Regions from separate parts of the Micrococcus sp. iso_229 genome, predicted to be linked through region 2. Evidence: riboswitches for the same ligand, from Rfam matches in the RefSeq annotation. Region 2 holds a riboswitch; the other holds the start of a gene.
What was found. Region 2 has a riboswitch for S-adenosylmethionine ahead of AC3RKA_RS09380 (flavin reductase family protein). Riboswitches for the same ligand answer to the same signal wherever they lie in the genome.
Positions count from the first base shown of each region.

Region 1: linked by a shared signal. The riboswitch ahead of AC3RKA_RS02895 (bifunctional o-acetylhomoserine/o-acetylserine sulfhydrylase) and the one ahead of AC3RKA_RS09380 (flavin reductase family protein) in region 2 are both predicted to bind S-adenosylmethionine.

Region 1 is NZ_CM176514.1:620,305-623,690, forward strand. Features, by position in the region: gene AC3RKA_RS02885 (CPBP family intramembrane glutamic endopeptidase) at 1-397, shown strand, start outside; gene AC3RKA_RS02890 (VOC family protein) at 416-1,051, opposite strand; SAM riboswitch class IV at 1,230-1,345, shown strand; gene AC3RKA_RS02895 (bifunctional o-acetylhomoserine/o-acetylserine sulfhydrylase) at 1,476-2,843, shown strand; gene metX (homoserine O-acetyltransferase MetX) at 2,840-3,386, shown strand, end outside.
Region 2 is NZ_CM176514.1:2,022,697-2,026,082, reverse strand. Features, by position in the region: gene AC3RKA_RS09395 (FMN-binding glutamate synthase family protein) at 1-435, shown strand, start outside; gene AC3RKA_RS09390 (hypothetical protein) at 566-865, shown strand; gene AC3RKA_RS09385 (cold-shock protein) at 1,070-1,273, opposite strand; gene AC3RKA_RS09380 (flavin reductase family protein) at 1,512-2,036, opposite strand; SAM riboswitch class IV at 2,110-2,229, opposite strand; gene AC3RKA_RS09375 (hypothetical protein) at 2,412-2,669, opposite strand; gene AC3RKA_RS09370 (hypothetical protein) at 2,668-3,033, shown strand; gene AC3RKA_RS09365 (RNA-binding S4 domain-containing protein) at 3,110-3,386, opposite strand, start outside.

The DNA of each region.
Region 1 (3,386 bases), 1.0 Mb from region 2:
GGTCCTGCTGCTCTCCGCGCTGCGGCACGGACTGCTGGAGGAGGTCATCGTGGGCGCCTGGCTCGTCGACCGGCTCGGGTATCTGCAGCGGCTGCGCGACGCGGGCCTGGCGCGCGATCCGGCGCCGGCCGTGCCGTCGTCGTGGGTGAGCGCCGAGGGGCTCTACCTGCCGACCCGCGCTGCCGTCGTGGTGCTCGCCCTCGCGCTGCTGCGCGGGGCGTACCACCTGTACCAGGGGATCGGGCCGGGCGTGGGCAACGCCCTGATGGGCGTGGTGTTCGCGCTCGTGTTCCTGCGGGTGCGCCGGGTGATGCCGCTGGTCATCGCGCACACGCTGCTGGACGCCGTCGGGTTCGTCGGCTACCCGCTGCTGGCGCGGGCGGGGCTGCTCGGCTGAGCGGCCCCGCCCCCGCGCTCAGAGCGTGATCTCGCCCTTCGGGGTGCGGAAGGTGACCGAGACGATGCCCGGGGTGCCGGAGGGCGCGACGTACTCGATGTCCACGTCCTGGACCTGGCCGTCCTCGTCGTCGCCGAGCCACTCGGCGAGGCGCTCGGGGGAGCCGGCGATGTTCAGGTGCTCGATGGTGGCCTGCGGCTCGGCCGCCTGCGAGGGGTGCATGTCCTCCTGGCCGTCGGCCCAGCGCAGGATGTACGGCAGCTGCGGGTCCGCGAGGGTGCCCTTGATGCCGATCTGCCGCCAGGACAGCTCGCGGCCGTCCGGGAAGCGACGGTTGCCGGGAACGGCCTCGCGGCCGAGGCGGCGCTCGAACCGGCCGATGTCCGGGGTGGCCACGGCCCAGCTCATCCAGCCGCCGCCCTGTTCGGTGCGGGCGCGCACGAGCTGGCCGAACGGCGCGCTGAGGGAGGCCGGGTGGTCCAGGGCCTCGACGACCTCCAGATACTGCCCCTCCGTCATGGGGAAGAGCGCGTTCTGGGTGCCGAAACGTGGGTGGACACCGCCCTTGATCCGCTCGATGCCCAGCGTCTCGGCGATGCGGGCGACCGTGGCGTCCAGGCCCTCGGGGCCGGCGGCGTAGGACACGTGGTCCATGCGACAGGTGTGCACTGCGCTGTTCCTCTCCGTTCCCGGGCTGCCCCGGGGGTTGACCTGGTGCGAGTCGGGGGGCGTCGAGCCCTTGACGGGTCGGGCGCCCCCGTGCGGAGAGCGTATCCGCGTGTGACACGCGTGACGAAATCGTGGCGGGGCGGCGGGCTACACTCGGAGACACGGTCACGAGAGTCAGCAACAGGCCCCGGCATGCTGACCGGCAACCCTCCTTCCGCGGTGGGGTGCCCCGGGTGACGACCAGGCCGGCCCCACAACGGTTGCCGGCAAGCGCGGGCCGATCCCACGGCCCCTCTCGACGGCGCCGGGTCATCTCCGGCACCTCGACGACGCCGGTCCCCGGATCGGCACGTCGGCCGGCGGGCGGGGCGGACGGGTCCGGCCCCTGAACCCTTCAGGAGGGTCCGCCATGACCGACCAGCCCACCCCGACCCCCGACGCCTGGGGCTTCTCCACCGCGCAGGTCCACGCGGGCGTCGCCGTCGGCCAGCACGCCTTCGGTGCGACCGCCCTGCCGATCTTCCAGACCACCTCGTACGACTTCCCGTCCGCCCAGGTGGCCGCGGACCGGTTCGCCCTCAAGGACCTCGACCCGCTCTACACCCGCATCGGCAACCCGACGCAGGGCCCGGTGGAGGAGAAGATCGCCGCGCTCGAGGGCGGTGTGGGCGCGCTGCTGCTGGCCTCCGGTCAGGCGGCGACGACGTTCGCGATCCTCAACCTCGCCGGCGCCGGCGACCACGTGGTCGCCTCGGCCAGCCTCTACGGCGGCACGCAGAACCTGTTCAAGCACACCCTCGCCAAGGTCGGCGTCGAGACGACGTTCGTGACCGACCCGGACGACCTCGAGTCCTGGCGCGCCGCCGTGAAGCCGAACACCAAGGCGTTCTTCGGCGAGACCCTCGGCAACCCGCGCGGCGACGTCCTGGACGTGCGCGCCGTCGCCGACGCCGCCCACGAGGCCGGCGTGCCGCTGATCGTGGACAACACGCTGGCCACCCCGTACCTGCTGCGGCCGATCGAGCACGGCGCCGACGTCGTCACCCACTCCGCCACGAAGTACCTCGGCGGGCACGCCGCGGCCATCGCGGGCGTGATCGTCGACGCCGGCACGTTCGACTACGCGCAGCACGCCGAGCGGTACCCCGGCTTCAACGAGCCGGACGAGTCCTACCACGGCCTCGTCTACGCGCGGGACCTCGGGGTGGGCTCGCCGCTCGGCGCCAACCTGGCCTTCATCCTCAAGGCGCGCGTGCAGCTGCTGCGCGACTACGGCTCGGCCATCTCCCCGTTCAACGCGTTCCTGGTGAACCTCGGCCTGGAGACCCTGTCCCTGCGCATGGAGCGGCAGGTGGCCAACGCGGCCGCGGTGGCGCGCTGGCTGGAGGGCCGCGACGACGTCGAGCACGTGGTCTACGCCGGCCTGGAGTCCAGCCCGTGGCACGAGCGGGCCCAGCGCTACCTGCCGAAGGGCGCGGGCGCGTTCGTCTCCTTCGAGATCGCGGGCGGCCGCGAGGCCGGGGCCGCGTTCGTGGACGGGCTCACCCTGCACCACCACGTGGCCAACATCGGCGACGTCCGCTCCCTCGTCGTGCACCCGGCCTCCACCACCCACGCCCAGCTGACCGACGACGAGCAGCGCGCCGCGGGCGTCACCCCCGGCCTGGTGCGGCTCTCGCTCGGCGTGGAGGACGTCGAGGACATCCTCGCCGACCTCGAGCGCGGCTTCGCGGCCGCCGCCCGCCGCGGCGACGACGACGCGGGGGAGCGGGCGTGACCGCCGTCGCCACGCGTCCGTCGCGCACCGCGCTGCCCCGCGGCGGCCGCCACCGCCTGCGGGTCGGCGAGCTGCACACCGAGACCGGCGGGCTGCTGCCCGACGTCGAGCTGGCCTACGAGACCTGGGGCACCCTCGCCGCCGACGGCTCCAACGCCGTGCTCGTGCTGCACGCCCTCACCGGCGACGCGCACGTGGCCGCGCACGAGCAGGACCCGACGCCGGGCTGGTGGGACGCCCTCGTCGGCCCGGGCCGCGCCGTGGACACGGACCGGTGGTTCGTGGTCGCCCCCGCCATGATCGGCGGCTGCCACGGCTCCACCGGGCCCTCGACGCCGGCCCCCGACGGGCGGCCCTGGGGCTCCCGGTTCCCGTTCCTCACGCTGCGGGACGCGGTCGAGGCCGAGCGGCGCCTGGCCGACCACCTCGGGATCGGCGCCTGGCGCGCCGTGATCGGCGGATCGATGGGCGGGGCCCGCGCCCTCGAGTGGGCCGCGACCCACCCCGCGCGCGTCGCCGGGGTGGGTGTGCTGGCCGCCACCG
Region 2 (3,386 bases):
GCGGACGCGGACCACTTCGGCGAGCACGCCCGCGTGGACTACCTCACCGAGCGCGACCCCGAGTGGCGCTCCGAGCTGCTGATCCCGGGCCGCGAGGCGGCCGGCGCCCCCGTGCAGGGCTCCCCCATCTCCGGGACGGGCTCCACGCTCGTCGACGCCCGACGGACCGAGTCCGTGCCGCTGACGACGTCGCCGATGCCGCGCGTCAGCTCGCTGGGTGAGGGTGAGTCGCTGTCCCCGCACGGCGGCCGTCGTGGGGCCCCGCAGGACCCGGCACCCGCCGCCACCGCCGGCGAGACGCCCACCGACGAGAACGAGGGCCTGCCGGCGGAGGCCGGCGAGCGGCCCGAGCGCCAGGACGGCGCGGAGGTCACCCAGCGGGGGACCACCGGCCGCGTGGAGGGCGAGCCCCGCGGCGAGGGCCGCGTCGGCTGACCCGCCCCCGCCCGGCTGACCCTATGTGACCGACGCCCTGCGACATCACCGCCGTTCTGACCGGCGGTGATGTCGCAGGGCGTCGGTCGTCTCGGCGGGGCGGCCCGGGCGCCCGGGCTAGCCTGGGGCCGTGACCCCTCCCGCCCCCGCCGCGCGCCGCCCCTCCGCGGCCCTGCTGTGGGTGCTGCTGGCGGCGATGGGCGCCGGGCCCCTGTTCAACTACGGCGTCTCCGCCTCCGCCACGGTCGTGATGGAGCGGCTCGACGTCACCTCGGGCCAGCTCGGCACCGTGATGACGGTCGTGTTCGCGGCGGCCGCCGTCGCGGGTGACTACCGGGCCGGCTTCGCCGTCGTCGCGGGCGGGTATCTGCTCGCCCTGGGCGTGGTGCTGCTGCTGGGTCGCCACGTGGGCCGGCGGGGCGCGGCCTGACGCGCAGGGCCAGGATCAGACCCACCGCAGAGGACCGCGCTTCAGCGACATCACCGCAGTGCTGCCCTGCGGTGATGTCGCAGCGCCGCGGTCGAACGGGCGTGCGGCGGAGTGCGGGGGTGTGCGGGGCGCACGGAAGCGCACACGACGACGCCCCCGGTCCGTGCGGACCGGGGGCGTCGGAAGCTGTGCGTCAGGCGAAGATCAGAGCTTCGTCACGTTGGCGGCCTGGAGGCCCTTGGGGCCGTCCTGGGTCTCGAACTCGACGCGGTCGTTCTCCTGGAGCTCCTTGAAGCCCGAGCCCTGGATGGCGGAGAAGTGCACGAACACGTCCGCAGAGTTGTCCTCGGGGGCGATGAAGCCGTAGCCCTTCTCAGCGTTGAACCACTTGACAGTACCGACAGCCATGATGGTGTCCTTTCGATGCGCCCCCGCGGTGCGGTGGCGGTGTTGGACCGCGGCCCGGATGTGGGACGCGGGTGAAGCGGCGAGACTGAACCGCTTGCCCAACACTCATCGACGCCGGCTATGCCGGGCTGACGAGCAGTGAAGATGGCGGGATACAGCTTGATCAACTTCAGGCTCCATCATTGCACGGATCTCGCCGACCGGGAACCAGGGGCCCGATTGTTCACCTGGAGTTCGCTCAGAGCGCGCGCAGGCCGTGGAAGAGATTGCGGTGCAGGGCGGCCGGGGGAGCGGCGTCCGTGTGATCCGCGAAGGCCGTCACCTCCAGCAGCACCACCGTGTGGTCGCCCGCCGGGACCTCGGCGTGCACCCGCGTCTCGAGCCAGAGCGAGGAGCCCCCGATCAGCAGGGCGTCGTGCGGGCTGTGGTGCACGTCGAGACCGGCGAAGCGGTCGCCCTCGCGGGAGGCCAGCTGACGGCACAGCGGCGTCTGGTCCGCTGCGAGCAGGGAGACGCCGATCGCCCCGGCCCGGCGCAGGCGCGGCCAGGTGCGGGAGCTGTTCTGCGCGGAGAAGGACACGAGGGCCGGCTCCCAGGAGATGCCCACGCCGAAGGAGGAGGACACCATCACCTCGGGGGTGTCGTCGGCGAGGCCCGCCAGCGCGACGACCCCGGTGGGGAAGGCCGAGAGGCCGGAGCGGAGGTTGCCGAGGGACAGGTCGGTGTCCCACGCGGCGGTGTGGGGTTCGTGGGTCAGGGTCATGGCGCGCGTCCTCTTCCGATGACTGACGCGGCTCCGCAGACGGCGGGAACGCGGATCGCCCGGATCCGCAGAGGCGCGGTACTTGCCCGTCGGGGTGTCCGAGGGGCCGAATCATCACCTGGAGCACCCCACTACTGCGTGAGAGGGTTGCCGTCCCGCCGGCCAGGGCCGTGAATGACGGGAACTCGTGATTCTGGGGACCAGCCTACGGACGGGTCCGTGGGGCGGTCAAAGCACGGCGGTCGCCCGGCGTCATGCGAGCTCCTCCGATGTGACGCTTGACACACCGGGCATCCCCGGCCAGGATCGAGTCACTCGAGGGGGGAGGCTCGAGATCGCGGCCCGCGGCCCCCGCAGACGGTTCGCCGAGAGGGATCAGATCATGCGGATGGACATCACGACGAGGCGTGCGGCATTGTCGGCCGCCGTGGTCGCCGCCGCTCTCCTCAGTACCGCCATTTCGGGATGCTCCGCTTCCCAGAGCAGCGTCTCCTCCAGCGCGACTGGTGCGTCCAGCCCTTCGGTGGCACCGTCTTCCCCTGCCCGTGCCACGGCGCCGGTCCCGTCCGACACCACGTGGGCCGACGAGGGGCCGGTGCCGCTTCCGGACGAGCTCTTCCAGGACGGCGGCATGACTCTGAGTGAGTACAGCACGTCGGATCAGCCCGGGACGCAGTACATCGACACGGCGTCCGAAACCGTCGTCAAGGAGGGGGTCGGCACGGGGGAGTATCAGGTGACCCTGGACGATGCGCGCCGTGGGGAGCGCTATCGCGTGCAGCTCGTGTGCCCGTCCGATGCGACGGGGAAGAGCGACGTGTACGTCTCCGACTCGCCCACGTCGAAGGGGCAGTGGCAGGCGGGGTCCGAGGCCATGTGCGGTGACTGGTCGGCAGGCCTGCCTCCCCGCCAGAAGGACGGGCCTTTCACCGTCACGGTGCAGGTGGAGAACGATCGCCCGTTCCGGGTGGCCGTCACGAAACTTCTCGGCGGATGACGGCGCGGGCGTCGGCCCACCGTCGGCTCCGGCGGTGGCCCGCCCGGGCCGTTCGGATCGGGGAGGACTGAGACGCTCAGCGTCTGTCGCGGCCGCGCAGCGCGTCCAGCTGCCGGCGGTCCCGCTTGGTGGGCCGGCCCGCGCCGCGCTCGCGGTACGGCACGGCGAGCAGTTCACGCGGCACGGGCGGCGGGGAGTGGTCCACGTACTGCTGCCGGGCCACGGGGGCGCCCACCCGCTTGGCGATCAGCCCGGTGACCTCGAGGATCCGCTCACGTCCGTCCTGGCGCACCCGCACCCGGTTCCCGACGACGACGGGCGTCGCCGCCTTCACGGGCTCGCCGTCGATGCGC